Regions from separate parts of the Tumebacillus lipolyticus genome, predicted to be linked through region 2. Evidence: riboswitches for the same ligand, from Rfam matches in the RefSeq annotation. Region 2 holds a riboswitch; the other holds the start of a gene.
The links. Region 2 has a riboswitch for S-adenosylmethionine ahead of ACFSOY_RS06990 (bifunctional homocysteine S-methyltransferase/methylenetetrahydrofolate reductase). Riboswitches for the same ligand answer to the same signal wherever they lie in the genome.
Positions count from the first base shown of each region.

Region 1: it holds a riboswitch for S-adenosylmethionine, as region 2 does, so the genes downstream of both, ACFSOY_RS01710 (trans-sulfuration enzyme family protein) here and ACFSOY_RS06990 (bifunctional homocysteine S-methyltransferase/methylenetetrahydrofolate reductase) in region 2, are expected to answer to the same signal.

Region 1 covers NZ_JBHUIO010000002.1:491,198-506,085, reverse strand. Annotated here, with positions in the region: gene pepV (dipeptidase PepV) at 1-136, shown strand, start outside; gene ACFSOY_RS01735 (adaptor protein MecA) at 227-835, shown strand; gene ACFSOY_RS01730 (DUF441 domain-containing protein) at 888-1,331, opposite strand; gene comA (phosphosulfolactate synthase) at 1,430-2,233, opposite strand; gene csaA (chaperone CsaA) at 2,416-2,745, shown strand; gene ACFSOY_RS01715 (MFS transporter) at 2,843-4,126, opposite strand; SAM riboswitch class I at 4,264-4,376, shown strand; gene ACFSOY_RS01710 (trans-sulfuration enzyme family protein) at 4,450-5,625, shown strand; gene ACFSOY_RS01705 (trans-sulfuration enzyme family protein) at 5,644-6,783, shown strand; gene ACFSOY_RS01700 (hypothetical protein) at 6,987-7,196, shown strand; gene ACFSOY_RS01695 (Glu/Leu/Phe/Val family dehydrogenase) at 7,383-8,654, shown strand; gene ACFSOY_RS01690 (asparaginase) at 8,714-9,691, opposite strand; gene ACFSOY_RS01685 (PrsW family glutamic-type intramembrane protease) at 9,837-10,523, shown strand; gene sleB (spore cortex-lytic enzyme) at 10,873-11,664, shown strand; gene ypeB (germination protein YpeB) at 11,683-13,005, shown strand; gene ACFSOY_RS01670 (N-acetylmuramoyl-L-alanine amidase) at 13,070-13,756, opposite strand; gene ACFSOY_RS01665 (flagellar brake protein) at 13,898-14,572, shown strand; gene ACFSOY_RS01660 (hypothetical protein) at 14,629-14,888, shown strand, end outside.
Region 2 covers NZ_JBHUIO010000005.1:355,492-370,379, forward strand. Annotated here, with positions in the region: gene ACFSOY_RS06960 (hypothetical protein) at 1-240, opposite strand, end outside; gene ACFSOY_RS06965 (hypothetical protein) at 446-604, shown strand; gene ACFSOY_RS06970 (hypothetical protein) at 642-911, opposite strand; gene ACFSOY_RS06975 (helix-turn-helix domain-containing protein) at 1,007-2,296, opposite strand; gene ACFSOY_RS06980 (hypothetical protein) at 2,560-2,820, shown strand; gene ACFSOY_RS06985 (phosphoribosyl-ATP pyrophosphohydrolase) at 2,852-3,196, opposite strand; gene ACFSOY_RS06990 (bifunctional homocysteine S-methyltransferase/methylenetetrahydrofolate reductase) at 3,368-5,266, opposite strand; SAM riboswitch class I at 5,388-5,504, opposite strand; gene ACFSOY_RS06995 (protein-tyrosine phosphatase family protein) at 5,554-6,003, opposite strand; gene ACFSOY_RS07000 (aldehyde dehydrogenase family protein) at 6,007-7,512, opposite strand; gene ACFSOY_RS07005 (GNAT family N-acetyltransferase) at 7,581-8,132, opposite strand; gene ACFSOY_RS07010 (nitroreductase family protein) at 8,260-8,889, opposite strand; gene ACFSOY_RS07015 (hypothetical protein) at 8,886-9,119, opposite strand; gene ACFSOY_RS07020 (GAF domain-containing sensor histidine kinase) at 9,210-11,012, shown strand; gene ACFSOY_RS07025 (response regulator) at 11,014-11,649, shown strand; gene ACFSOY_RS07030 (VOC family protein) at 11,889-12,317, opposite strand; gene ACFSOY_RS07035 (GNAT family N-acetyltransferase) at 12,487-12,927, opposite strand; gene ACFSOY_RS07040 (GNAT family N-acetyltransferase) at 13,009-13,569, shown strand; gene ACFSOY_RS07045 (GNAT family N-acetyltransferase) at 13,656-14,171, opposite strand; gene ACFSOY_RS07050 (alpha/beta fold hydrolase) at 14,285-14,888, shown strand, end outside.

The sequences.
Region 1 (14,888 bases), on a different contig from region 2:
AAATGCGGTCGCTTTTGGTGCTCAATTCCCCGGACAACCGGATGTGGCGCACCAGAGGGATGAGCACTGGGAAGTGGGTCATTTGCTCTCATGCACCAAAATTTTTGCCAAAGCGATTTATGAATTGGCAAAGTGACCTCGCTTACAGAACGGGTGATCTTGTCGTTGCATAATGATAGGTAATGAACCAAGAAGCACCCTATCTCTCTGCGAAGGAGTGATGAGAATGCGCGTAGAGAGGCTCGGAGACAACAAAGTGCGAATTATGCTCACTTACGATGACCTCGACCAACGTGGTATTGACCGGGAAGAGATCTGGCAAAACGGCCGAAAGGTTCAAGAGCTGTTTTGGGATATGATGGAGCGAGCGTATCTGGAAGTCGGCTTCGAAGTGGCAGGGCCGATCGCAGTGGAAGCTTTCACCATGCCGACCGAAGGAGTCGTCGTGGTCGTCACGCAGTTGCCGGCGTTGCAACTGGAAGAGCAAGAAACGGTAGAGGAAGAGGACGATGACGCGTTGCCGACAGCAGTCGCTCCCGATCCGTTCGGCGCTTTCACCTTCGTGTTTCAAGATCTGGAGGATGTGATCTCCGCCGCGCATTCGCTGCAAGCACTGCAAGCGGTCGGGGGCACACTGTACCATTACAAGGAGCGTTACCATCTGTACTTCGAGGAAGATGAGGTCGGGGAAGAGATGTACGACATGTTTTGGTCCGTCTTGCATGAATATGGAGAGCTATCGCCTACGACAAAGGCGATGCTCGATGAATATGGGAAACGAGTGATGGATGGTGATGCTGTTCAGACGATCACCAAGCATTTTCCCCTGCACTAAGTACGTGTTAACAAAAGCTCCCCGCCGAACTGGCGGGGAGCTTTATTGGTGGTTAGCGAAAGATGTAGTTGAAGATCTTGAACAATATGGCAGCGATCGCGGCCGCCATCAGCGGACCGACCGGGATTCCTTTAAAAAAGACGATGCCGATGACAGTACCGATGACCAGCCCCATCATCAAGGCGGGGTCCATCTTCAACATATACAGCCCTTGACCGTTCAGATAGGTGGCCAACACCCCACCGATGATCGCACAAACCCCTCCGACCGTCAGGAAGGCGTTGAGCAGGTCTTTTGTCGCCATCTTGCCGTTGACCAGCGGAATCAAGACGGAGATCATCAAAAACAGCAGGCCGAGCTCCAGCCCTCGTCGCTCAAGCGTTGGAAAGAAACGCTGCAAGCTGAGCAGTTTGAGAATGAGCAAAATGCTGGCAGCTGTGGCCAGGATGCTAGCTCTGGCGACGATGCCAATGATGATAAAAACGACGAGGATCATCTCACCGACCACGTTGACCGCCCCTCACGTGCTACGACTTCAATACAGATTATATGGAGGAGGGGGACAAGGTAGACCATGAACTGCAGAACGGTGATTTACAGCGTCATGCGAAGCGTGTCGCTGCGCAACCCGATTCGGAGCGCCTCCAGCGAGATGATGTCACGCGGATTGATGTTGCCAAAATTGACGTTCGGGCCGAACAGTCGGATCAATTCCTCCTGCTGGGACTTCAGCGGCGCTTCCCAGATCAGGTGATCGAGGTGCTGAATTTGGGAGGTCAGCTTGGTGAAATCATCGTGACGAATCGATCCGTCCTCATCGAAAAAGCCAACCGCTTTGCCCGACTCTCTCCCTTCGAGGATCACCTTAAAGGCGCCCGCTTCCAGGTCGGCATCGATCAACTCCAACTGGACGTCGACGGGGAGGTACAGACCGTCCTCTTTTTTGCCCACTTCGGTGATCACCGTCAAACCTTGGCTGTTGGCGTAGCGAATCACTTGCTGCCGCAGCTCGCGAGATAGTGGAATCGTACCATCAGACACTTCGATCGTGCGAAATCCGAGCTCTTGGCATCGCGCCAAGAAAGATTTCCAACAGTTCTGCAGCACAGCAGCTTCAAGAAATGTGCCGCCCGGATAGACTTCGATCTGATGAGCTTGCAACCATCCGATCTTATCGCGAAGGACGTGTACAGGGTACAGTTTTGATGTGCCAAATCCCAGCTTGACATAGTCGATGTAAGAACCGGCTAACTCCACCAGGTCGCGAATCTCACCGAGTCCAAGTCCTGTATCGATCAACATGGTGAGCCCGCTGGACGCGCGCGGCTTGGCGGTGCGGCCAGGTAGCGGATCATGCAAGATATCATCCCATGCCCGGGCGGACGTAGAATGAAGCATACACATTCTGCCTCCTTTCCAACCCCCGATGGTCAGCATCGGAGCGTGGGCTGTTCCATCCTATGAAAAATGCGTTTCGATGGTGAAGGAGGTACAATCCTCGATTTCACAAAGGGTATTCGATGCTTTTATTTGCTTGCGGATTGTCGTATAGTTAGAGAAATCAAAACGGGGGGAAACAGATGGCGACGATCGAAGATTTTTTAAAGTTGGATATCCGTGTAGGCACGGTGATAAAAGCAGAACCATTTCCAGAAGCGCGAAAACCTGCGATCAAGCTGGAGATCGATTTTGGTGAGATCGGGATCAAATGCTCTTCGGCGCAAATTACCAAGCGATACGAACCGGAGCAGCTGATCGGCAGACAGGTGATCGCAGTCGTCAATTTTCCCGCTCGGCGCATTGCCGGTTTCAAATCTGAAGTTTTGGTGATCGGCGGTGTGCCAGAAGAGGGGGATGTGGTGCTCTTGCGGCCAGATGAACCGATTCAAAATGGTACACCGATCGCCTAGCGTGTAGAAACCCTTCAGACATTGCTCTGAAGGGTTTCTGTCTGTGTTTGAGCGGTAGGGATCGCCGAGGATCTCTGTCTGGATGCAACACTTTTGATTACGCCCGCGCTTTCATCCGCGTCAAAAGCTTTCGCTCCTGTTCGATCTTTTCATAGCGCCGCGGATCGGAACCGCCGCCCCCCTGTTCGAGCTTGAGCAGAAAGAAGGCCAGCACGACCGCAAGGGCTGCGAGCCCTGCCATGATCAGAAACATCAGCTTTGGCGTATCCATCAGCGCTCCGAAGATCGGTGGGCCAGCTGCAACTCCTAAAAAGCGCACACTGCCATACAAAGAGGTGACCGCACCGCGCTCCGCCTGTTGGACAGCGGAGGTGATCAGCGTGTTTAAGCAGGGGAGCACAAGACCGGTGCCCACGCCTGTGATCACCAGCAGCCCGAGCGACACGTATGGATTTTTAAAAAAGGCGGCCACAGCGAGCGGTGCTCCGATCAACGTCAACCCGACCAGGATCAAGATCCTCATCAGCTGAATGTTCTTCTTGATCTTCGTTCCGGTCACGTAGGAGACGGTGCACATCGCCAAGAGTGGGATCGCGAGGATCGCACCGCGCAGCAGATCGGCAACCTTGTAGGTTTCTTCGAGGAGCTGGGCGATATAAAAGAGCACACCAAACAGGATGAACAGGGCGAGCGCACCGGCAAAATAGGCGGTGAGCAACCACTTGGCCTGTTTTTGAAAGATCTTTTTTAACGAGCCTACATAGGCGCGAAACGATTGTGATCGACCTTGTTTCTTCGGCTCTTTGACCAAAAAGTAGACAAGAGCTGCCGAGAGGAGACAGATCAGCGGAAAGGCGAAAAACGCCGCATACCAGACGAGCAAAGCGAGCAGAGAGCCGAGGATTGGGGAGACCACCTTGCCGAACCCGTTGGCCGCTTCGATCAGGCCGAGCGACTTCGAACGAGCAGCGCCGCTCCAAATGTCGCCGGCGAGCGCCATCGCGATCGGCGCCGTTCCTGCCGCTCCGATCCCCTGCAGCACGCGCCCGACCATGATCACCGCGTACGGTTTGTCGATCAGCCAAGCTGCGAGGCCGGCGATGATGCCGCCCGCTCCGTAAAGGAGCAACGAGGGGACGATGACGATTTTGCGGGAGAAATGATCGGACAGAAAGCCGGCGAGAGGGATGATCACGCCTGCGGGAACGGAGAACAGGGTGACGACGAGCGAAGCTTGAAATTTGGAAATCCCGATCTCCTGCTGCATCTGTGGCAGGATGGGGATGAGCATCGAGTTGCCTAGCACCATGATCAACGGCACGGTTGCCAGCGCGAAGAGCGGCCAGAAGCGGATCGCATGTTTCGATTGGGTCGCAGTCATGGTGTCACTCCTTGAGAGTCAGATCGAATCAGCATTAGTTTGCTACCGTCTTGACCAGCTATGAGTGACAATATTATGCTTGACAACAGCAGATGCAGGCGGTATGTTTAGATCATTCAAACTAAAAAGAAAAGATTCTCTTATCAAGAGTAGGCGGAGGGACTGGCCCGATGATGCCACGGCAACCGACACGATTTTTGTGCACGGTGCCAATTCCAACAGATTGCGAGAGCGATCTGGCAGATGAGAGAAAGCGCTCTTTGTGGATTCCAAAGACCTTTCTCGACTCGGGAGAGGTCTTTTTACATTCAGGAGGAATTCGCATGCATTTGGATACCTGTTTAGCGCAAATCGGCAACAATAAGCAAGATGTGACCGGGGCGATCTCGACACCGATCTATCATTCGACGACCTATCGTCACCCGCGGCTTGGCGAGAGCACCGGATTTGATTATACGCGTACGAAAAACCCGACCCGTCAGACGCTCGAAGATGCGATCGCCACCCTGGAGTGCGGGGTGAGAGGGTTTGCCTACGGCTCGGGGATGGCGGCGATCGCAGGCGTGCTCGGGCTGTTCGGTCAGGGCGACCATCTGCTCGTCTCCCATGATCTGTACGGGGGGACCTATCGACTGCTGGAACAGATCTTACCGCGTCAAGGCATCACGACGACGTTTGTCAACACAGAAGATCTGACCGAGGTGGCAGCCGCACGGCAGGAAAATACGCGAGCGATCTTCATCGAGACCCCGACCAATCCGACGATGCGGATCACCGATCTGCGCGAGGTGATCGGATGGGCAAAAGGGTACGGGTTGATCACGATCGTGGACAACACGTTTATGACGCCCTATCTGCAGCGCCCGCTCACGCTGGGCGCCGATGTGGTGGTGCACAGTGCGACCAAATATTTGGGCGGGCACAACGATGTGCTGGCAGGTGTTGCGGTCGCGCGCGAAGAGGAGTTGGCGGAGCGAATCTACTTTTTGCAAAACTCGATCGGTGCAACGCTCGGTCCGCAGGACGCGTGGCTGCTGATGAGAGGGATGAAGACGCTCGCGCTGCGCATGGAGCGACATCAGCAAAACGCGCAAGTTCTGGCCGAGTGGCTCGATGGGCATCCTCTGGTGAAAAAAGTCTACTACCCGGGCCTTGCCGCTCATCAGGGGCGGGAGGTGCACATCTCCCAAGCGGAAGGATACGGCGGGATGCTGTCGTTCGAACTGGTATCCGAACGGCTGGTCGAACCGCTGTTGCGACATCTTGATCTGATCGCTTTCGCCGAGTCTTTGGGCGGCGTGGAGTCGCTGATCACCTACCCGGCCAGGCAGACGCATTTCGATGTGCCAGAGGAGATTCGCAACAGCTTAGGTGTGACCGATTCGCTCTTGCGACTGTCGGTCGGCATCGAGCACGATCGCGATCTGATCGAGGACCTCGCACGAGCGTTTGAAGCTTCGGAGCGCGAGATCGCAGAACAGGAAGGGGAGTTGGTCTAATTGAAGGAGAACCAAGAGCTGTCATTTGCGACCCGTCTGTTGCATACGGGCAATGAGATCGATCGAACGACAGGCGCATCAGCTGTGCCGATCTACCAAGCATCGACCTTTCATCAAGAGGATGTCGACCAGGCGCAACCGTATGAGTACGCCCGCTCAGGCAATCCGACGCGCGAGGCGCTGGAGCGGACGATCGCAACGCTCGAAGGGGGAACGCGAGGCTTTGCATTCGCCTCTGGCATGGCGGCGATCTCCACCGCGCTGCTGCTCTTTTCGGCAGGCGATCATCTGATCGCGACCGACGACATCTACGGTGGGACGTTTCGGATCTTGACGACCGTGCTCAACCGGCTGGGGATCGAGACCACCTTTGTCGATGTGACCGACCTGGAGAACATTCGGGCAGCGATCCGACCGAACACGAAAGGATTGCTCTTAGAAACGCCTTCCAACCCACTGCTGCAGATCACCGATCTGGCCGGAGCGGCGAAGCTGGCCAAGGAGCACGGGCTGCTGACGATCGTGGACAACACGTTCCAGACCCCGTATCTACAGCGTCCGCTCGATCATGGCATCGACGTGGTGGTGCACAGCGCAACCAAGTTCCTCGGCGGACATTCGGACGTCGTTGCAGGGCTTGCGGTCACGAAAGATCAAGCGCTGGGACACCGACTGAAGCAGTTGCAAAACTCGTTTGGCGCTGTGCTTGGCCCGCAGGATTGCTTCTTGCTGCAGCGGGGGATCAAAACATTAAAAGTGCGCATGGACGCTTCTTGCGATGGCGCTGAGCTTGTGGCGCGCTGGCTGGCGAACCGAGAAGAGGTGGCGAAAGTGTACTATCCCGGGCTTGCCGCGCACAAAGGGCATGGTGTGCATCTGGAGCAGTCGAGCCGCTCGGGTGCGGTGCTGTCGTTCGATCTGGGAACTGAAGAGCGGGCCAAAAGGCTGATGCGGGCGGTAAAACTTCCGCTCGTGGCAGTCTCGCTCGGCGGGGTGGAGAGCATCCTGTCCTATCCGGCAACGATGTCACACTCGGGGATGCCGAAAGAGGAGCGCCACAAGCGAGGAATCTCAGACGGTCTGCTGCGCCTATCGGTCGGCTTGGAAGATCCGGAAGACATCATCGCCGATCTGGAACAGGCGTTACAAAACGGTTAAACGATCAAAAAAAGCGCCATTTGTCCATATTGTCAAAATGATTTGATCATTCTGTGGAAATTTCAGTTGAATTGAAGTAAACTATCGATGAGGCATCCTGACATCTGCGAAGCGTAGGTTAGGATGCCTTTGCACATCGAGAGCATCCGCGGTGTAAGTTCTGGGCAAACTAATCTGCGAATCCAGCCAAAGGGGGAGAACGGATGAAGCCCTTTCATGCGATCTCGCGCAAAGATGACAGACAGGATGGAATCGCGTTTGACAATCCTGACGATGCTCCAGAACCGATTTTGCCAGAGGCGCGCGGCTATGAAGAGACGATGGTCGTTGTTGACAATCCTGACGATTTTCCGGATGAAGGGGAAAAGGTGGAACCGGAAAGCGGTTCGCCGATTGAAAAACGGAGATCGTAGGCGGAAACGAACTGTTTTTGCTAAAAAACGAACCAAAACACTCTTCTTGACCGAGTACGCGGTAGATTCGAACAGGAAAGGTGTTAGCTCACCTTTCCATGAACAGAGGTAAGGTGTATATTGATTGAAGGTTCACGAATACCTGTAAAAGTTCAAAGGTGGTCGAGTCGATTGGATACCCAGAATTTGCCGTCAAATGCTAATGCAAACGAGCCTGCTGAAAATTTGAACGTGTTGACCAGCACTCAACTTGTCATTCAAGAAGCCCTGAATAAACTGGGCTATGCGCAAGACATGTATGAGTTGCTCAAGGAGCCACTTCGCGTGCTCACCGTTCGGATTCCGGTGCGCATGGATGATGGCAGTGTCAAAGTGTTCACCGGTTACCGCGCACAGCATAATGACGCGGTCGGACCGACGAAGGGTGGCATTCGCTTCCACCCGGAGGTAACCGAAGATGAAGTGAAGGCATTGGCAATTTGGATGAGCTTGAAGTGCGGGATCGCCAACCTGCCGTATGGCGGTGGGAAAGGCGGCATCATCTGCGATCCGCGCGAGATGTCTTTCCGCGAATTGGAGCGTCTCTGCCGCGGCTATGTGCGCGCAATCTCGCAGATCGTTGGCCCGACAAAAGACATTCCGGCTCCAGACGTGTTTACCAACTCGCAGTCGATGGCATGGATGATGGACGAATACTCCCGCATCCGCGAGTTTGACGCGCCGGGCTTCATCACCGGAAAACCGTTGGTGCTAGGCGGTTCTTATGGACGTGATTCTGCAACTGCGCGGGGCGTAGCTATCGCGATTGAAGAAGCGGCCAAAGTGAAGGGGATTCAACTTAAAGGCGCACGGGTTGTCGTTCAAGGCTTCGGCAACGCGGGCGGATATTTAGCAAAATTTATGCATGATGCAGGTGCGAAAGTGGTCGGGATCTCCGATGCTTACGGCGGCTTGCACGATGAAAATGGTCTCGACATCGAATACCTGTTGGATCGTCGCGATTCTTTTGGTACGGTGACCAAACTCTACCAAAACACGATCACCAACCAACAGCTGCTCGAACTCGATTGCGACATTTTGGTTCCGGCTGCAATCGAGAACCAGATCACAGCGCGCAATGCGCACAACATCAAGGCGAGCATCGTCGTCGAGGCGGCCAACGGTCCTACGACGATCGAAGCGACCAAGATCCTGTCCGATCGCGGCGTGCTGCTCGTGCCAGACGTGGTAGCAAACGCAGGCGGTGTTATCGTTTCCTACTTCGAATGGGTGCAAAACAATCAAGGGTACTACTGGTCGGGAGAAGAGGTCGATGCTCGTCTGAAGACGATCATGTCCCGCTCTTTCAACTCCGTATACGAAACGGCCAAGCTGCGCAAGATCGATATGCGATTGGCAGCGTTTATGGTCGGTTGCCGTCGCATGGCAGAAGCATGCCAACTGCGCGGTTGGGTCTAAGCAAAATGAAAAACGTCTGCCAACATGCTTGGCAGACGTTTTTTGTCGCGAAATGAAGATTAGTCTTGGTCAAAATATTTTTTCAAATGGGGAACATCGCCCGTTTCGGCGAGCGCGGTCATCAGCTTGATCCGAGCTTTCTGGCCGTTCAGACCGTTCGAGAAAAGCACGCCGAGATCGCGGAGCTGTTTGCCACCGCCTTCGTAGCCGTACACATCTTGAACGATGCCGTTGTAACAGCGGGAGACGAGCACGATCGGAACTCCTTGTTCGATCGCCATCCGAATGCCTGGCACGACGGTTGGCGGTACGTTGCCGAGGCCGAGCGCTTCGATGACGACGCCGCGAATGCCGCCATCGAGCAGGTACTTCAGCAGGGAGTCATCCATCCCGACCGCCATCTTCAGCAATCCGACCTCGGCGACCAAACGATCGACTGGGATGTGAGCGTGAGGCTTTGGAACATGGCGAATCTGCACGGAGCGCTTGTCGAGAAAGCCGATCGGGCCGACAGCTGGCGATTGAAACGTTGCGACGTTGCTCGTGTGCGTCTTGGTAACAAATCGAGCGGCGTGGATCTCATCGTTAAAAACGACGAGCACTCCTTGGCCGACCGCATCTGCAGAAGCGGCTGTTCGCACCGCGTTCAGCAGGTTGAGCGGGCCGTCAGCGCCTAGCTCATTGGAAGAGCGCATCGCCCCCGTCACGATCACCGGCTTGCCAGGCGGTAAGATCAGATCGAGGTAATAGGCGGTTTCTTCCAGCGTGTCGGTCCCGTGTGTGAGCACGATGCCGTCGATGTTTTCATCCTGAAGTTTTTGCTTGACCTGTCTGCCCAGTTCGACCAGATGGTCGAGCGTCAGGTGCGGGCTCGGCAGGTTGGAGAATGACTCGACCAGCACGTTCGCTTGGGCGTTCAGGTTGGGAATCGCCTTCGTCAGATCGGTCGCGCTCTCCGCAGGTCGAACGCTCTGTGTCAACGGGTCTTCGAACATCGCGATCGTACCGCCAGTCATCATGATCAGAATTGTTTTCATCGTAGAGATCACACCTTTTGTCCGATAATCTTGCGCTCTACGTCATTATCCACCTGTGGGCATGCTCTGTCAAAGCAGGATTTTAAATTGGAGTCAAGAAGTACAAGGGATCATCGCATTAAGGGTACGGGGAGGGAAACGGGAAGTGGAGTTCTTGCTGCTTATCGGCTGTGCGGTCGCACCCGGTATAGCGCTGATGTCGTTTTTTTACCTTCGCGACAGCTGTGACTCCGAGCCTTTAAGCTTGGTCGGGCTGTTGTTCTTCTTGGGGATGTTGTCGACGATTCCGGTAATGTATTTTAGCGACTGGGTGAGCCAGAGCATCGAGTCTCCTTATGCTCGCGCTTTTTTTTCGGTAGCGCTGATCGAGGAGTTCGCCAAGTACATCTTGACGGTGATCTTCGCTTTGCGACTGCGAGAGTTTGACGAGGAGATCGATGGGATCGTCTACGCGGTCGCCGCGTCGCTCGGCTTTGCTACTTTGGAAAATATTATCAAGGCGCTCGTTCTCGGCTGGGAGACGGTGGCGATCCGTGCGTTTTTCACCGTGCCAGGACACGCTTTGTTCGCCGTCACGATGGGCTATTATCTGGGGAAAGCAAAGTTTGCTACGAATAAGCAGAAGCGCACCCTCTTTTTCTCCTTCGCGCTGTTCTATCCGTGGTTGTTCCACGGGACGTACGATGCACTGCTCGTGTCGGATCATCTCTATTTGATCATGCTGATCATTCCGTTCATGATCTTCTTATGGATCTACGGCCTGCGAAAAATTCGCCACGCACAGCAGCGTTCGCCCTTTGAACAGCTCGGGGGGAGCGCACCGGACGTATAAGGGATAGGCCCGCTTGTCAAGACTGTCTCTACGAGCGTTCATCAACTCGTAGGAGGAGGGGACAGTGTGTTGACAAGAGATGAGAGAGTAAAAGTGCACATTCGCTGCCGCCAGTGTGGAGAATCGTTCATCCTGCGGGGGTCGCGTGACTATCGGGGTCAGGTGGATACCGGTTTTAAGCGCTGTCTGTGCGATAACGAAGAGTCATTCGAAATCGAAACACTGGCCTGATCAAACGTCAGAAAGGGAATGCCGAATCGCGGCATTCCCTTTTTTTGGTGCTCATATCGAACCCCTTCCTTTCTCAAACTAGCGATAGGAACAATCACTTTATACTGGAGGGGGTACCATGAGTAGGAAATGGAGATGGCTTGTGGCAGCCTTTGCACTGGTGTTGACGCTGTTCTGTATAAATGGGGTGCCGATCGACTCCATCTCAAAACAGGATGGAACGGTCTTTACCACGCGCAACTTGGTAAAGGGAAGCAAAGGCACCGACGTGCGGGAGCTACAGGGGCGGTTAAAACATCTAGGCTACTACAAAGGGCGCATCGACGGTGACTTCGGCTGGGGTACATACTGGTCGGTCCGCAATTTTCAGTACAAATTTGGCATGAAAGTGGACGGTGTGGCCGGTTCGAAAACGCGGACAAAACTGACGCGAGCCACTCGTGGGTACAACCCGTGGGCAGCAGGCGGGGGAGGCGGAGGCAAATCGGGGAGCAAAAGCGCGTCAAAAGCGCCAGCAGCCGCAACAAAGAGCGCCTCGTATGGCGGGAAGAACCTGTCGGCGAACGACTTGAAGCTGTTGGCAAACGCGGTGTATGGCGAATCGCGCGGTGAACCGTATGTCGGTCAGGTAGCGGTCGCAGCGGTCATCCTCAACCGCTTGGACAATCCGAACTTCCCCAACTCGGTGCCGGGCATCATCTTTCAACCTGGCGCGTTTACAGCGGTGGCAGATGGGCAGATCTGGATGACTCCGAACGAAAGCGCGAAAAAAGCGGTGCAAGATGCATTGAAAGGTTGGGATCCATCATCATCGGCGATCTACTACTTCAATCCGGTGACCGCAACCTCGAAGTGGATCTGGTCGCGCCCGCAGATCAAACGGATTGGCAAACATATCTTTTGCAGATAGAAAGGAGGGAGCAAGCGTATGTTTAGCCGAATCACCTCTGTCGTGCTCCTCGTCGCCCTTGTGGTCGCAGGTTTTTGGGGGTATCGCGAACATAAGGAAAAACAGGCGTTGCTGCTCAAGACGGAAAACCAATACCAGCGAGCTTTTCACGATCTGAGCGATCGGATGAACCTGCTCCAAGACCAGCTGGGCAAGTCGCTGGCGATCAATACGAAGAAACAGCTCACCCCATCGCTGACCGAAGTGTGGAAGCTGGCTGCAGAAGCGCGCAGCGATGTCGGGCAACTGCCTTTGTCGCTGATGCCCTTCAACAACACGATGGAGTTTATCAACGATGTCGGCAATTTCTCCTATCGGACAGCTGTTGAGCGCGATGGCAAACAAGGCCTGAACGATCAAGAATTTAAAACGCTCACCGAGCTGTACAAGCGATCGAAAAAGCTGGAAAATCAGCTGGCCGATGTGCAATCGAATGTCATCAAATACAACCTGCGCTGGATGGATGCAGAACTAGCGCTCACGCAGACGAAAAAACAGACGGACAACCAGATTGTCGACGGCTTTCATGCGATGGAAAAGTCGGTCAAAAACTCTGCGCCGCTCAACTTCGGACCGAGCATGAAATCGATGAAAAACAGAAACAGCGTGAACGTGCAAAATCTGACCGGTCCACAAGTTTCCGAACAGGAGGCTGCAAAGATCGCCGCCAAGTGGCTGGGGAAAAGTTCGACAGATGGCATTCATGCCAAACAAAACGGAAAGGGCGCTCCCTACCCGTCGTACACCGTTACGGCAGACCAAGGGAATCGCAAAGGAGCGATCTTGACCGTCACGGTGAAAGGCGGTCGCGTCACCAACCTGCTCAACGATCGCACGGTGAACGATGAGAAGATCGACCTGAGTCAAGGGGCGCAAAAAGCGATCGACTACCTCAAAGCGCAAAACATCGGCAACGATCTTGAGGTGGTCAATATCGACACGCACGATAAGATCGGGGTCTATGACATCGTGCCCAGGCAGGATGGCATTCGCCTCTACCCGGATAAGCTCACCGTGCAAGTCGCGCTGGACAACGGGGAGATTCTTGGGGTCAACTCTCGTGAGTACATGTTTAACCACCGCCCGCGCACGCTGGCGAAAGCGGCGATCTCCGCGCAGCAAGGGCGCACATTCGTCTCGCCGCGCGTCAATTTGCAAGAGACGCACCTTGTCGTCGCGCACAATGCGCAAAATGAAGAGGTTCTCGCCTACGAATATGTGGGCACGATGGACCGAGACACCTACAAAGTCTATGTCTCGGCGCTCAACGGCGACGAGGTCGGTGTAGAAAAACTGAATTAAGCAGAGACAAAGGAAAAATGGAGCTAAATCTTCCATGTTTGTGATCGGGACTTTAGATTCAGCTCTATCGGGACTTTAGATACTCCTCAACGCCCAATGCGATCGCTTGGGCGAGTTTTTTTTGGTACAAAGGACTGGTCAGATGGGCACGATCCCCTGTAATATTTAGATATCCGCACTCGATGATCAGCGAGGGGATCGGCAGATTCTCCAGCAGGTAGTAGCTCGCTGGTTTCGCATCTCTTCTGCTCATCTCAGGCAGTTGGTGCAGTTTCGATTGCACCGATTCGGCGAGGAGCTTCGCCTCTGGCAGCTGTTCGGAGTAGAATACTTCCGCACCGCCGCGAGTAGCTTGGGAAGAGGCGTTCACATGGAGCGAGAGAAACATTGTCGCACCTTGTTCGAAAGCGAGATCCATGCGACGATTGAGATCGGATCGCTTCGCCGTTTTTCCGCTCGACCCGCGCGTTGCGTAATCGGTGTCCGTCTCTCGCGTCATCACCGCTGCGATTTGCAGCTCGGCAAGCGCAGTTTTTAACTCTTTGCCGATCGCGAGCGTAAGATCTGCCTCTTTCAGATCGGCAGAGCGGACGCCCGGATCATAGCCGCCGTGCCCAGGATCGATCATCACGAACGCCGGGTGTTTGGCAGGCACGGTGATCGCCTCCGCTGCGGGATCAGGCGAGCGATTTTGAAAAGCTAACAGAAAGATCAGGGTGAACAGGAGTGCATAGGGTGCAAGACGCTTCATGTTCAATTCCTCTTTGTCCATTTTTCTACAGTTGTATTCATCGCAGTAAGCATTCATTCTGGTTCTGTTCACAGTCTTTTGACCTCGTCTTGACCAATCGTTCGGGAGACGGGAGATCTTAACTTTTGGAGAGTGAGAGATTTGGCATACCCAGTTATCGGGCAGACCATCAGCTTGTCGATCGCAGAGGGCTATTTTATGGGTCGCTATCAGGCGCGTGTTCAGGATATGGAAAGAGAGCACATCTTTATCGACATGCCGCTCAAACCGGGCGCAAAGATTCCGACGATCCTGCCGAGCGGACAGGTTGTGCTCGTGCAATATCGGGCGATCGACGGTGCGCAGTGCACGTTTCAAACCCAGGTGACAGGGCGCGATATCAGGCAGATTCCGCTGCTCAGTCTGCAGAAGCCAGACTATTCGCAAGTTCACCGTCATCAGCGACGGGAGTTTTTGCGCGTGCCGATCTCCGCAACGTTCCATCTCGTCTTTGTGAACAGTGAGAACAAAGAGATCGTCCATGCTGACGGTATCGGTCACGACATCTCTGGCGGCGGCGTGACCTTTCGCGTGCACAAAGACCTGCCGATCCACCGCGATGACATCATCGGCTTTCGCTTCTTGTTGCCGCTGGAAGGGAAATCGCAAGAGGTCGTCGGGAAAGCTCGCGTGATTCGCGTCGCACCGGTCGATCACTATGATCGCAAGCTGATCTCGCTCAAATTTTACGAGCTTCAAGAGCCGGATCGTCAGGCGATCATCCAATATTCGTTTAAGCGGCAGATCGAGATGCGCGAAAAAGGCGTTTTCCGCTAGAAGTATGAAAGCCCCCAGACTTGCATAGGATGGAACGTATCTGGGGGTGGTACAAGTTGGAACAAAAGCGCCAGCAATCGTATGAAGAGCGCTTTTTGAACGCATATGAAAGGTTGGAGAAGCCGCTGTTTCGAGTGATCCTGCTCGGCTTTGTGCTGATCCTGATCGCACAGCTGGTGCTCTCCACACCGCAGGGGCGTCAATTTTTGTCGGCGACCGATCGGATGGAGGGGCAGCGCGCGACGGGCGTATTGCCCGCCGCTGCCGAGTCGGCCGCAGCTCAGCTCACGATTCGCTCCGTCGATGCAACAGCTTC
Region 2 (14,888 bases):
GAACTGATACTCTACTCCCTGAAAGCGCTCGTCAAGCTCGATAAACGACGTCTCAAACGCTTCCTTCCGCTTGACGGTCACGCCTTGCACGATCTTTTCGAACTTTGCCTCCCACAGCTTGCTCTCTTGATTTGCCGGTGCAGTGATCGGCATTGGATCGGCCGTGTCAGAACATGCTGTGAGCATGACAGACATTCCAATCAGTCCAACTGCTGCGAGCGACCAACCGCTGCGCTTCATCTCCGATTCCCCCTTGCCCGCTTGACTCAATTCAATCTTGAAAATTTGTTCAGGTGATAATAGTTAAAATATTCTAATATCCCCAGTATACAGCTCGATGCAGCAATCTGCAATTTAACTGCATGATCGTTTGTCAGAAGATGCGATCTTTCACAAAGTCATTCATTCCAGCTCGTCATCGATCATTGAACAAAGGCTCGGCGGGGTGCTCGATCGCATTCTCGCACAGGGTGACGAAGAAGTGCTGATCGTCAGCCATGCGGCCTGCATGATCTTTTTGCAAAAGAAACTGCGCAAGCGAGGGTTTACGGGCGACAAGTTCGGGACAACGAAAAATGGGAAGCTCTATCAGCTTGAGCGCTAGCAGACCGCCTCGCTGCGAAAAGAAAAACCGGACGAGCCTACTTCGGCTGTCCGGTTTTTCGCTCTGCATACGAGCTTTGCAGCGCACGAATCTGTTGGCGCAACTGCGCGTATTGCTCCCACTCTTCCCGCGGAACATGGGGGCGGCGCGGAGGGGTCGATGCGCTGATCTTCTTCACCTGCTTGATCATACGCTCCTGCTTCGGCATTCGTTGCTTCGAGAACAGCGAGGCGCTCGGCTGAAGCGGGAGACCATACCGTCCGGCTGCGATCATCAAGTGATATCCGGTCGGATTGAGTTGGCTCATCTTCCTCCCCCCTCTTGCTACAATCTATGCAAGAAAGGAGAGAAGGATGATAGACGGCTGTCAGATCGTTCGCCATCACCCTCGAACCGTTTGATCTACAGGGCGATCCCCCGCTTCAGCATCGCCTCGTTCGTGTAGCCGCGAATCTCCTGCATGATGCTGACAGCCGTTCGCAGATCACCTTCGCGCTTGTACAGCTCAGCAAGCTCGTGCATCGTGTCGCCCCACTCCCCCAGCTCGTCCGTATGCTTCAAGCGATCGGCCGACTTTTGCAGGCGACGGATCGCCTCTTCGCGCTGTCCCTTTTGGACGGCGATGCGACCGTACAGACGATGGACGCGCGCTTGGTAGAGATGCAGCTCGGGAAGCAATGCGCGCGCTTGGTCGCACGATTCGTCAGCGGCGGCAAGTTCGCCCTGCTGCAACAGCAAGGTGGCGAGCTCGACGGTCGCCATGCCCGCCTCCTCCCGTCTCCCCAGGTTGAGCAGGTTGTCGATCGCTTTTCGCAGCATGGCGACCGCATCCGCCTCTCTGTCTGTCTGCCCGTAGAGCACCGCACAGTTCACCTGAAGCTTCACCGTCATCACGATGTTGTCGAGACACTGGAAGATATGAATCGCCCGCTCCGAGTATTCGGCCGCTTTTTCAAGATCGTTCAGCTTGTGGTAGGAAACGCCAAGGTTGAGATAGAGGTTGCCCATCTCCTCCAGATCGTCCTTTTTGTTGAAGAGCGAAGACGAGCGGCGGTAGTAGTCGAGCGCTTCGGCCAATTGCCCCGATTTGGCATATGCGTCCCCGAGCTCTGCCAGAATGCTCGCTTGGAGATAGGAATCGCGCTCCTCCATCTTTTCCACCTCTGCGTTCGCTTTGTGCAGATGAAAGGCGGCGAGCTGATATCGTTTGCGGACGAACTCAAGCTGCCCGAGACTTTTGTAGACGCGAGCGATCATCCGCTCGTCTTGGCGCAGAAAGGCAGTTTCGAGCAGATCGCTGAGCAGGCTGTCCGCCTCTTCCTGCCGCTCGACGTGGATGTAACATTCGGCCAATTCGAACAGGATGTCCACTTCGGCAACCTGTGCTTGTGCGCTGTTCAGCAGCTGTTCTAACAGCGGGATGGCTGTCGAGTACGCCTTGGCTGCCACCATCGCTTTCGCCATTTTATAGGTGCAGACAAAATCATCGTTCAGATCGACGTTAGACAGGAGATGCTCAAGCGGTACTCCCAGCCGGTCGGCGATGCCATTGAGGATTTTATAGGAAGGTCGAGCCCGGTCCGATTCGATTTGTGAGATCATGCTGGGAGTGCAAAGATGTTTCGCCAGGTCGATTTGCGTCATTCGCTGTTGAAGGCGCGTCTGTTTGATCTTTTGACCAAGTGTGTACATGTGAAGGTCACTCCTATCCCATCCGTTTTCTGGTGTCTTGTAGAAATATCTGGTAGACCCTTTGCAAATTGAGTATAGATAACTTGTTTGCCTTGACACAAGGATTAACATACTCAACTAAAGTTCTGATTAATAATGAAATCTTGCAAATGACTAAAAAGCTGGTATAATAACTGCCAATTCTTGTTCTGTGAAAAGGTATGCTTCTGTATCACGATCGATTGGAGCTTTCAGCTGTCCAATCGAGAGGAGGGATTTCAACTGTGGAGCGCATCGCTGGCAGAGAGTATGTGCGAGTCAAAATTGAAGGGTTACCGACTGACAGATCTTCTCTTTCTCCAGAGTTTCGTCGCCTGATTGAGGAAGAGGAAAAGCGGATGGTCCCCGCCTATCTAACACAGGAGGAGATCGACGATAAGCTCGCCGCTCAGCAGGAGGCCGAAGCGCTGCTCACGCTGCAGTTGAGAGCGCGAGAATCGATCGCTCTCGTCGAGTGCCCACCAGAAAACCACGAGAAAAAATAGACTTCCTCCACATGACAAAACCGGGCTGCGCTCAGCCCGGTTTTCTTGATGTCTCCTCATCTACTTGATCTAAAAAAATTCGCTTTTCAAATCCGCCACGCGCTTCCGACTTCTGCTTGCGCACCGCTTCCAACGCTTCGGCAGAAGCGCCATGAATCTTTGCCAGCGCATAGATGACCTCGATCAGATCGGCAAGCTCTTCCACGCTGTCTTTGTCCGTCTCGGCGTCGAGATACTCTTGCAGTTCCTCTTGGAGCTTGCTGCGGAGTTCACGCTGGTACGCCGCTTCATCAAGGATCGAGTATGTATAGGCATGTCCGTTTTTCTCGATGATCTCCAGAATGCGATCGCGGACAAGTTTTTTGTAAGTCGGCATGTTGTGCGCTCCTTTCGCCTGCTGTTGCGTCACTAGGTTCAGTATATCAAAAAGCCTGTTTCGACGGTCAGGCGCAGATTCTACAGCAGTTCGCTTCCTCGATCGAGCCTGCTCGAAGTCGAGAACAACAAGAAAACCATCCGCCGCAGCAGATGGTTTTCGCTCCAATGATCAAAACGCGCTCGCCAGCTGTCCGTTCTGGGTGATCTCGCGCACATATTTGGTCAGTTCGACCGTCATCTCATAGTAGTTGAACGGGGTGATCAGGTAGATGCCGTTAAAATGTTTGACCGTCTCTTCCAACAGCTCCTTGCACATCTCGACACCTTCCGCCCGCGCAGCCGCACCTTCAAATCGCTTGATCCGCTCGCGTGACCTCTGCGAGATCTTGATCCCTGGCACCTCGTTGTGCAAAAACTCCGCATTGCGCGAAGAGGTGAGCGGCATCACCCCGATAAACAGCGGCACTTTGAGGTGCTTCGTCGCCTCTTTGATCGCAAGCATCGTCTCCACATCGTACACCGGCTGCGTCATGATGTAATCAGCACCCGCCTCCACTTTGCGCTCCAAGCGGGCAACCGCCGCATCGAGATGGCGCACGTGCGGGTTGAACGCCGCCCCGCAGATAAAGCGGGCTTGACTTTTCATCGGTCGCCCGGAGAAGGCGACGCCCTGGTTCAACTGCTTGACCATGCGGATCAGATCGAAGGAGGACAGATCGAAGACGGTGCTCGCCCCCGGCAGATCGCCGACTCGCGCCGGGTCTCCTGTGATCACCAGGATCTGGTTCATCCCGAGCGCATGCAGGCCCATCAAGTGCGACTGCTGACCGATCAGGTTGCGGTCGCGACAGGCGACGTGCACGATCGGCTCGATGCCGAGCTCCCGCTTGATGATCGAACCGAGCGCCATGTTGCTCATCCGCGTGTTGGCCAGCGAATTGTCGGCGATTGTGATCGCGTCCGCACCCGCTTTGTACAGGGCGAGCGACCCCTCGACATAATGATCCACTTCGAGCTCGCGCGGGGAGTCGAACTCGACGATCACCGTGTGGCGCTTCGCCACCAGATCGACGACCGAGTGCTGCTCTCCCTGTTGGAAGCGCACCACTTCTCGCTCGAACACTTCCACCTGCGGCCCGCTCTCCGGATTGGTTCTCGGCAGCCGCTTCAATCCGCCCACGGCGCCTGAGATCGCTTGAATGTGCTCAGGAGTGGTGCCACAACACCCGCCGATCAACGACACGCCCTGCTCCCAGAGGCGGACGGCGCTCTCGCCAAAATATTGATAGTTCGGCTTGTAGCTGAACTCTCCGTCGACGATCGCCGGGCGCCCCGCGTTCGGGAAGGCGGAGATGCCGACATCTGCCGGCACGATCGCCCGTTCGAGCGCGCGCAAGATCTCGGCAGGGCCGAATCGGCAGTTCAAGCCGACCAGATCGGCACCCGCCTCCTTCAGTTTGTGAAACGCGTCGCTCAGCAGGTACCCATCTCGCGTGCGCTCCACGTCGAGCAGCGAGCATTGAGCGATGATCGGCACCCTGGACGCTCTGACGAGCGGCCCGACCACATCGAGCGCTAACAACAGCTCTTCCAGGTCGAAAAATGTCTCCAAGATCAGCCCGTCGACCCCTTCGTGCAACAGAGCGACCGCCTGCTCCTCGAAGATGTCGCGAAACTCCTCGACCTGCGTCGTCATCACCTTGGCAGCTGTGATCGAACCGATGCTGCCGAGCACGAATGCGTCCGCCTCTGACGCCTCGACCGCCTCGCGGGCAATCCGCACAGCGGCGCGGTTGATCCGCGTGGTCTTGCTCTCCAAACCGTAGCGAGAGAGCCCCTCGCGGTTTGCCGCATACGAGTTGGTCTCGATCACCTGCGCGCCCGCCCGCAGATAGGAGATGTGTGCTTCGCGCACCCACTCCGGATTTTTGAGACAGAGCTCCTCCGTTGAAGAGCCGACCGCGTTCCCCTGCTGGTACAGCCAGGTCGCCATCGCACCATCCCCGATCAATACATCAGTGCCCAACCGCTGTCGAAAAACGTCCACCCGATTCACTTGTAGTCCCACCTTTCCACTCATTCATGTTCATAGTAACGTGATAACGAGATAAAGACTGGCAGCAAATAGAAAACGCCTCTCCTTTGGCAAAAGAAGAGGCGTTGAATGCGCATATGGGACCTGCGAACCTCTCTTATCTGCCAAGCCGCGACGTTGCGGTCTTGCTGGAATTGGCACCTAATCGCTGAAAAAGCTACCGGTTGCCGAGGCTTCAAAGGGCCAGTCCCTCCACCTCTCTGGATAAGAGCTTACATGCTATTGAATTGTTGATAGGATATCACCAGACTCGCGCGCTGTCAACCGTTTGGAATCTGCAGATAGCGCTGGTACTCGGCGAGCAGATCGCGAAATTGGCTGCGCGGCGCGAGCACGGGGCGCAGTTCCCGCGCTCGCTTCAGCGCAGAGTGCCACGGCAGCCGATCGATGCGCATCAGGAGCGCCGTCAGAAAAAAGCCGAGCCGGTTTCTCCCCGCCACATCATGCACATAGAGCACCCTGCCCTCGTTTAGATCGTGGATCGCCGCATCCACCATCTGCACCAACTGCTGTAGCTGCGGTCTGCTCGTGTCGCTCAACCGAAACCAATGCTCGTGCAGCGGCCACCGATAATCGGCAGGCACTCGATCCGGCTCTGTCCGCAGATTGACGATCGAGCTTACGCCGAGCTTCTGGAGAGCTTTCCAGCCGGCCGCATCGATCTGCTTGCCTGCGTACAGTCGGCCTGGAATGATCTCGTCGTACTCCATCGCCTAGTTGTAGTTCAGCCAGATGCTCTTGATCTGCGTGTAGTTTTCCAGCGCGTATTCGCCCATCTCCCGCCCGATGCCCGATTGCTTGTAGCCGCCGAACGGAGAGGCCGCGTCGAACATGTTGTAGCAGTTGATCCACACCGATCCTGCTCTCAGCTTGTGCGCCACCTGGAAGGCGGTTGCCATGCTCTCCGTCCACACGCCTGCCGCCAGACCGTAGGCGGTCAGGTTGGCGCGCTTGATCACGTCCTCGATATCATCGAACGGCATGGCTGCCACCACCGGGCCGAAGATCTCCTCCTGCGCGATCGTCATCTCATCTTGCACATCGTAGAAGACGGTCGGACGCACAAAATAGCCGTCTGCCAACTCCCCATCTGCCCGCGACCCGCCGATCGCAACTTTTGCTCCCTGCTCCAGACCTTTTTCGATATATCCGGTGACGCGGTTCATCTGCTCTTCGGTCACCAACGGCCCCATCGTCGTCTTCGGATCGAGGCCGATGCCCTGGCGCACCTTTTTCCCCGCATAGGCGACCATGTCGGATAGCGCGTTGTCATAGACGCTCTTGTGGATATACAGGCGAGAACCTGCCGAGCAGACTTGACCCTGGTTGAAGAAGATCGCCTGCATCGCACCTGGCACCGCGCGGGAGAAATCGGCGTCAGGGAAGACGATGTTCGGGCTCTTGCCGCCAAGTTCGAGCGAAACGCGCTTCAGATTGTCTGCCGCATAATTCATGATCAGCTTGCCAACTTCTGTCGAGCCGGTAAACGCTACCTTGTCAACATCCGGATGGGTTGCCAGCGCCTTGCCTGCCGTCTCGCCAAAGCCGGACACGATGTTGACGACGCCCGGCGGAAAGCCCGCCTCTTGAATCAACTTGGCCAGATAAAGAGCGGAGAGCGGCGTTTGCTCTGCCGGCTTTAAGACGACCGTACACCCGGTCGCAAGCGCTGCCCCCAGCTTCCAAGCTGCCATCAGCAGCGGGAAGTTCCACGGGATGATCTGTCCGACGACGCCGATCGGCTCGCGGCGCACATAGTTGTGCATGTTCGGCACGTTGACCGCGACGACGTCGCCGGTGATCTTGGTCGCCCAGCCCGCATAGTAGCGGAAGTGCTCGACGGTCAGCGGCACATCCACATGCTTCGCCTCTCGAATCGGCTTGCCGTTATCGAGCGTTTCGATCTCCGCAAACACGTCTGCGTCGCGCTCGATCAGATCGGCGAGCGTATAGATCAAGCGCGCTCGCTCCTGTGGCTGCATGCGCGACCACGGGCCCGCTTCGAACGCATCGCGAGCTGCGGCGACCGCTCGGTTGATATCCTCTTGCTCCCCTTCTGATACGTACGCAAGAATCTCTCCGTTTGCCGGGTTGTAGGTCGGAAAGGTTTTGCCGCTTGCCGACTCGACAAACTGCCCCCCGATAAACAGCTTTTTGATCGTTTTCGATTTGACAAAATCTGTGGTGCGCGGGTTGAGCTTGAAAGCGGTCGTTTCCATCAAAACGCCTCCTCGCAAGGATTGGGAAGAGAATGTCCCCTTCCCACCCTATGTGCAAGGCGTGTGCTCTATGCCTCGTCGATCTCGATCTCCAGCAAATAGGTGTCGTAAAAAACGCCGTCGATCAGAAACTCGCGGCTGATCCGACCGACTTCGGTGAATCCGAGCTTTTTGTAGACGTGGATGGCGCTTTGGTTGTCGGTGCGAACGCGCAGGTTGATCTTGCGAACGACGCCCGTCCCCTTCGCCCAGCCGAGCAGAGCCTGGAGCATCGCCGTCGCAACGCCTTGCCCCCAGAAGCTCTCGCGGACGGAGATGCCAAACTCCCCGCTGTGGCGCGTGCGCCGTTTGGTGCCGCCTTGGAAATTGAGCATCGCTGCGACCTCACCGTCGATCAACCCGATCAGAAAGACCATGTTGTCCGCCGCAAAGTGTTGCTCGATGATCTCGACTTCCTGCTCCGGCGTCACCTTGAACTCCTCTGCGCCAAACGTCAAATTATCGCTTTCCCCCGCCACTCGCTTGACATACTCGATCACCGCTGCCGCATCTGCCGCTCGCGCATCGCGGATCGTCAGCTGTCGTCCATCTTTGAGCACTGCCGTTTTCATAACTTCCATCTGCTCTCGCTCCCTGATGTTTTCTGAACAGTATAACGAAAAGCGGCCCTCTCTGCCAAGCAGAAAGGACCGCTTTTGATCATGATGTCGATCTCAACAATCGATCTTATGATCTCAACTTTCGATCTTATTCGAAACGCTCTTTGATCACGAGATCACCCAGCGGCAGACGAGTGGACGCATGGCCCTCATCGGTGCCTTTGCCCAGCGTGATCATCATCGTCGGGTAGAAGCGGGACGGGATGTTCAGCTCTTGCACCAGTTGGTCGCGGTCGAAGCCTGCCATCGGGCAGGTGTGATAGCCGAGCGATGTGGCTGCAAGCATCAATTGCATCGCTGCGAAAGATGCGTTGATCAGCGCCGAATCATGGCCGAACTGCGGCGGGTTGTTCGCGTAGGCCGGCTTGATCTGGCCGAGGATCATGTCGGCGATCTCGCGAGGGATCGTGCCCGCTTCCACCGCTTGGTTGTAGATCTGGTCTGCCGATTTGTCAGCCTCTTGGTCAGCAAGGATGACGATCACCGCCGGAGCGTCCACCACCTGCTGTTGGTTATAAGCGATCGGCAGCAGGCGCTGTTTGTTCTCTTGCCCGGTCACGACCAGAAAGCGCCAATGCTGGAGGTTCCAAGCGGAAGGAGCGGTCGCTGCCAGCTCAAGAATTTGCGTCAGATCTTCTTGCGGCATGGTCGGTTCATATTTGCGAACAGAATGGCGAGCGCGCATTGCCTCCTGCGCAGTCATTTGTCCTTGCGTCATTCGAAAGCACCTCTTTGTTCAATTATTTTCTCACTGCTCAGTATTTCCATTTCCATAGCGAATATCATAACAAAGTTACTTTCTTTTGTAAAGCTATTTCTCTTCCCCGTTCGCTGTCGAGCTGAAGGAAACTGGATTGCCATCGGCGTCTGGTTGGCAGTCAGCTCGATTTGAATTTTCCGCTCAAAAAGTTGATCTCCATTTTGATCACCACAAAAAATCATTTCCATGTTCGAAATCTTTTAAAGAGGGATTTCTGCATTTTCCTTGAAATAGTCTAACGCTTACACCTTGTGAACTTCCTTTAGATTGGAGGTTGAATGCTTATTTTTCTGAAGTTTCGTACCAAGCAGTGGGCGGTGGTTCTCTGCTTTTGGGCGCTCGGTTTGCTGATCGGCTGGAGAATTTCCGCTTTTCAGGACTTAGACGCTTTACTCGTTTTGACATTTTTCATCTTGGTGATCGACACATATCCTATAAAAATCGGGCGGCTAAACATCTCGTTCTCGTTTCCGCTGATGTACGCGATGATCTTGACGACAGGTGCGCTCGGCGCGGGGTTGCTCTCCGCGATGGTCCTGCTGATCGTGCAGACGGCCAACCGGCAGACAGTGCAGACCATCCTGTTTAACGCCTTCGCCCGCGTGACGCTCGTGATCGTGTCCTGCTATGCGGTCAATTGGTTGTCGCCGCTGTTTTCAGGACAGCCCGGGCAGTTCCCCTATGAATTTGCGCAAATGTTTGCCACACATCTGATCTTCGAATTTCTCTCAGTGCTGGTCTTCATGTGGTATACGAAGCTTCGCGCTTTTGACAAACAATATCGGCCATACATCGTGCGCATGATCTTTACCGACATGAGCGTCAGCCTCACCTATACCAGCCTGATGCTCTATCTCAGCACGCATGAGCAGATCAATGAACTCGGACTGCTCGGGATCGTCTACTTCTTCCTGCCGCTTGCGGCGATCAGCTTTATCAGCTATCTGCTCAACACGCTCAATCAGGCGAAAAAAAGCTTGATCACGCTGTTCGAAGTCTCCCAGTCGATCACTCAACAGCACAGAGTTCCCACCGTGTTGGAGCAGGTGATCGAGCGAGCTGTCAGCATGGTCAAAGGTCACTGCGGTGTGCTCTATCTGATGGAGGAAGGGGAACTGCGGCGCAAAGTTTGCACCTGCCCGAGCGAAGTCACCAGCAGCATGCTGCCGCGCGACAAGAGCATCGCGCTCGCTGTTGCGGAGAGCGGCGTTGCGGAGATGTTAAACGATGTTGTGCGCGACCCGCGCTTTTGGCCGGGCGAGACTCAGCCGGGCACTCGCTCCCTGCTGGTCGTCCCGATCGTCATCGATGACAAGGTTGCCGGGGTGATCTCGCTTGGCAAACGCGACTCCTATTCCTTCGTCGGACGCGAACTGCAACTGATGGAGATCTTCGCCTCGCACGCAGGTGTGGCGATGAAGAACATGCTGTACATGGCAGAGCGGGAAAAGCGACTCCTCGTCGAAGAGCGCAACCGCCTCGCCCACGAGATTCATGACGGCATCGCCCAAGATCTCGCCTCCGCCATCTTTCAATTGGAGATGATGCGTCGACAGAACGGAATGGAAGCGCAGGCGGAAGGGCTGTTCCAACTGCAAGAGATGTTGCGACAGACGGCGACCACGCTGCGCCATTCGATCTTTTCCTTGCGCCCCGCTCCCTACACGCACGTAGGACTCGGGCTTGCGATGCGCGCCTATTTGGACGAGGTGGAGCGGACGCACGGGCTGCAGGTGCACTTTGAGGCGCCCGAGCTGAACGCACAGCTCAAGCAGGATGTGACGAGCGCCATCTATCAGGTGTTTTCGGAAAGTTTGCAAAATGTGATCAAACATGCGGAAGCGAGCGAAGTATGGGTTCAATTTCGTAAGGAAGGTCACTGCGTAACACTTCTGATTCGAGATAATGGAAAAGGGTTTCATTTTGGTCTGGCGATGTTGGAAGCGGTAAAAAGGCATTCATTTGGCATCGAAAACCTACATGTGCTCGCCGACCAGATCGGCGGCTCCCTGGAATATACCACCTCGCCAGGTCGTGGAACGGAGATCATGCTAAATATCCCGCTGAAGGAGGACGAATGAGATGACGATACAGGTGGTGCTCTGCGATGACCATACGATCTTGCGAGATGGACTTCGCAACCTGCTCAATTCGGAAGATGATCTGGAAGTGATCGGAGAGGCTGGGGACGGAAAACAGGCGATCGAGCTGGTCGAACGGCTGCAACCTGATGTGGTGATCATGGACATCAACATGCCTGAGCTGAGCGGCGTAGAAGCGGTAGAGCGCCTGATCGCCAAACACCCGAAGCTTCGCATCTTGATCCTGACGATGTTCGGACAAGAGGAATACCTCTTTCGCACGATGCAGGCGGGCGCCTGTGGCTATCTGCTCAAAGACTCTCCCGTCTCCGACGTGATCCAGGCGATCCGCACGGTGATGAAGGGCGGTTCGGTGCTTCATCCTGAACTTACAGACAAGCTGTTCGCCTCGTTTCGAGAGAAGGAGAAGCCGGAAGGGGAAAAGCTGTCACCCCGCGAGCACGAGGTCCTGACCACCTTGGTCAAAGGTCTCTCGAACAAAGAGATCGCAGAGCGACTGTTCATCTCTGAAACCACCGTCAAATTACACATCTCCAACATCTATCGCAAGCTTGGCGTGAAAAGCCGCTCCCAAGCGATCATGCATGCGGTCAAAGAAAAGTTGATCGTGATCTGATCTGTGTCTGCTCTGTGGATGAAAAAACCGCTCCCAATAGGAAGCGGTTTTCTTCTCGGGTAACGCCATCACCTCAGCAGCGCAGGTGCCCGCCGCACAGCATGAGCGGGCGCTGAGGTGATGACAATCTTCGCTCGGACTTTGTCCTATCTCTATCTTATCGAATGATCGATCAAAGAGGTAGTAGACGAAAGTATAGGAAAAACTATACTTGTAGGCAGTTGACATTTTGAATTTTCTCATTTCTTATTTAACGAATGCTGCTTTTGCTCCATCTGCCGAATCACGCTCATCCGCGCCGGCAGATTGGAGGTGTGAAACTCCCACTCGATGCCGTCCGGATCGAGGAAATTGACCGATCGACCAACACCCCGCGCCAGTGGTTCGCGCACGATCCTCACCTGATGATCGCGCAAATGTTGAACCGCACACTCAAAGTCATCTTCCGCAACTGTCAAGGCGAGATGCAACTGCTCCAGCTGCCTCGGGCGACTCTGTCCGATCGGCTCACCTGAGATGCAAAACCAGGTCGAGCCGCTCTCCAGATAGGCGTACCGCTCTCCTGTGTGCACCACTCGCATCCGCAGAATCTCCGTGTAGAAGCGCAGTGATCGTTCATAATCGCTGACGAAGATCGTGATATGATTCAAGCCGTTCGTTTCAAACATATCAGATCGCCTCCATCCTCTCATGATAAAACAGATGACGATCTGGCACAATCCTTTCAACTCCTTATCCAATCAGAGAGATGTCGAGCCGTGCTGCCCGCAGGCGTGAAACGTGCGCGAAGGACAGAAAAAACTTCCCCCTGATCCAGGGGGAAGTGATCTGTGACGACTATTTGAGCACCATCTGGCTGCTGTACACCTGAAACCCGAGGTTCTCATACATCTTTTGCGCCGGGTTGCCGGCAAATACGTTGAGCCGAATTTCGTCATAACCTGCCGCTTTCAGATCGGCGATCGCCCGCTGCATCAGCTCTTTCCCGATCCCGCGTCCGCGATGTTCGGAGAAGACGTGCAGGTCGTAGAGAAAGCCGATCTCCTTGCCGGAAAAATAATCTTTGTTGCTGCCGCCGACCACCCAGCCAATAATCGAGTCATCCTCTTTGGCGACGAGTAGATCGACCCCGCGATCGAACAGCGAGCTGATCAGCTCTCTCGCCCGCTCTTGCTGCTTTTCCGCGTCAAACGTCCCTCGCGTACCCTCCAGCATCGCTTCGACCGAATGATCCAACACAAAATCTTGATCCGCTTGTGTAGCTCGTACGATTTCCAACTTCTTCATCTCCTCATGCGATTGACAAAATATTCATCTTTCGACTACAGTAACTGAAACAATAGGAAGGAGTTACCTTTTATGCAACCTGTAAAATTTCTTTGCGGCGATGCGGTCTACTTGCGCCCGATCACCAGACAAGATCATGAGTTATACTACCGCGCGCTCTACGAACCGACAGGCCGCTACTTCACCGGCACTCAGGCGGTCTACACGCAAGAAGGTGTCGCGAACGCTTTTGAACGGTTCGACGCAGACAGCAGCCGCGTCGATCTGCTGATCTGCTCGCAATCGACCGATGAGGTGGTCGGCGACATTTCGCTGAACAGCATGGACAGCAACAACCGCAGCGGCAGCCTGCGCCTCGCCATCTTCGATCCGGCAAACTACTCGCAAGGATATGGGACGGAAGCGCTGATCCTGATGCTCGACTACGGGTTTGGCATGCGCAACCTCCACCGCATCGATCTGCACGTCTACGCCTACAACCCGCGCGCCATCCACACCTATGAGAAGGTCGGTTTCCAGAAGGAAGGCGTGATGCGCGACGCTTGGTACTATGATCACAAATGGACAGATGTCATCATCATGTCGATGCTCGAAGAAGAGTTCCGCGCAAAATACAAGCGCACGACGACCTGACAAGATCGGTCGTCTTTTCTTTTGCGCAGTTTCCGATTTCCTCCTGCTCGCAAACGATCTGTGGCGGCTTCCCGCCTCACGATCGATCAGGATTGAACGCTTCCTTTGTCGAGCGTCGAAAACTTCTGCATGTAGCCGCTTGCTCCGCCCTCGTTGACCTTCGTCTCCTGATACTTTCCGTTCGTGTACACATCGATCACGCGTCGCCAAAAGGAGATCGCCGATACGTTGCCGATCAGTTCGAACGCTCTCCACCGCCCAGGGAATCGGTCAAACATTTCGGTCGCCACCGCCTGTCCGAGTCCACGACCGCGATATTTCGCCATGATGAAAAATTCATCGATCGAATGCTCGATCTGATCCGCGTCGCTCAACTTGCTGACCAAAACAAATCCGGCCAACTTCCCCTCTACGCGCACAAAAAATGCGTGTTTCCCCTTCTCTTCTGCCTCCACATAGGTCTGAACGGGGTAAAAGTCCCAGCGACCTTGCTCGTTCAGATCGATATCCTTGATCTCCGAAAAATGGTAGATGTAAAACTCGGCCAGATTGAGCAACGCTTCTTTTTGCTCCGCTTTGACCGTCTCCAATTCAAAACCCATCGATCTCCGACTCCCCTTTGTTGACATCCTGTCTGTCAAGAAATGTTCACGCTTCAAAAAACGAAATGTTGGTAAAATTAACACGAGTCTAACGATGATCAGGAGGTTGCCAGATGACAACGACCAACTTGCACGTCGGTTACTTCGCACACAACGGCACCGAGATCTACTATGAAACGATGGGTGAAGGTCACCCGCTCGTGCTGATTCACGGCGTCGACATCGACTGCCGGATGTGGGACAGTTCGTTTGCAGCGCTGTCCCACACCTTCAAGGTGATCCGATTCGACCTGCGCGGCTTTGGCAAAACGAAGATGACCGCAGATCCCTTTTCCTTTTTTGATGACCTAAACGCACTGCTCCAGCACCTCGGCATTGAGCAGACCTACGTCTGCGGGCTGTCGTTCGGCGGATATTTGGCGCTGGAGTTCACGCTCGCCCATCCGGAGAAAGTCGAAAAGCTGGTTCTCTGCGCTTCCGCCCTGCTCGGCCATCCGCTCTCCCCGCAGCGGGAACTGGCGAAGAGCGAATTTATAAAGATCGTTCAGTCTGGCGATGTTGAGCGCGGCATCGAAGAAAACGTTCAGCAATGGCTGTACGGTCCTGGGCAGACGGGAGAGCGCATCGCGCCTGAAGTGTCCGACCTGTTCCGCGCCATGTCCGCCCATGCGTTCTCGCTGCCCGATGCGCACAACATGCCGCGCTTCATCGACCCGC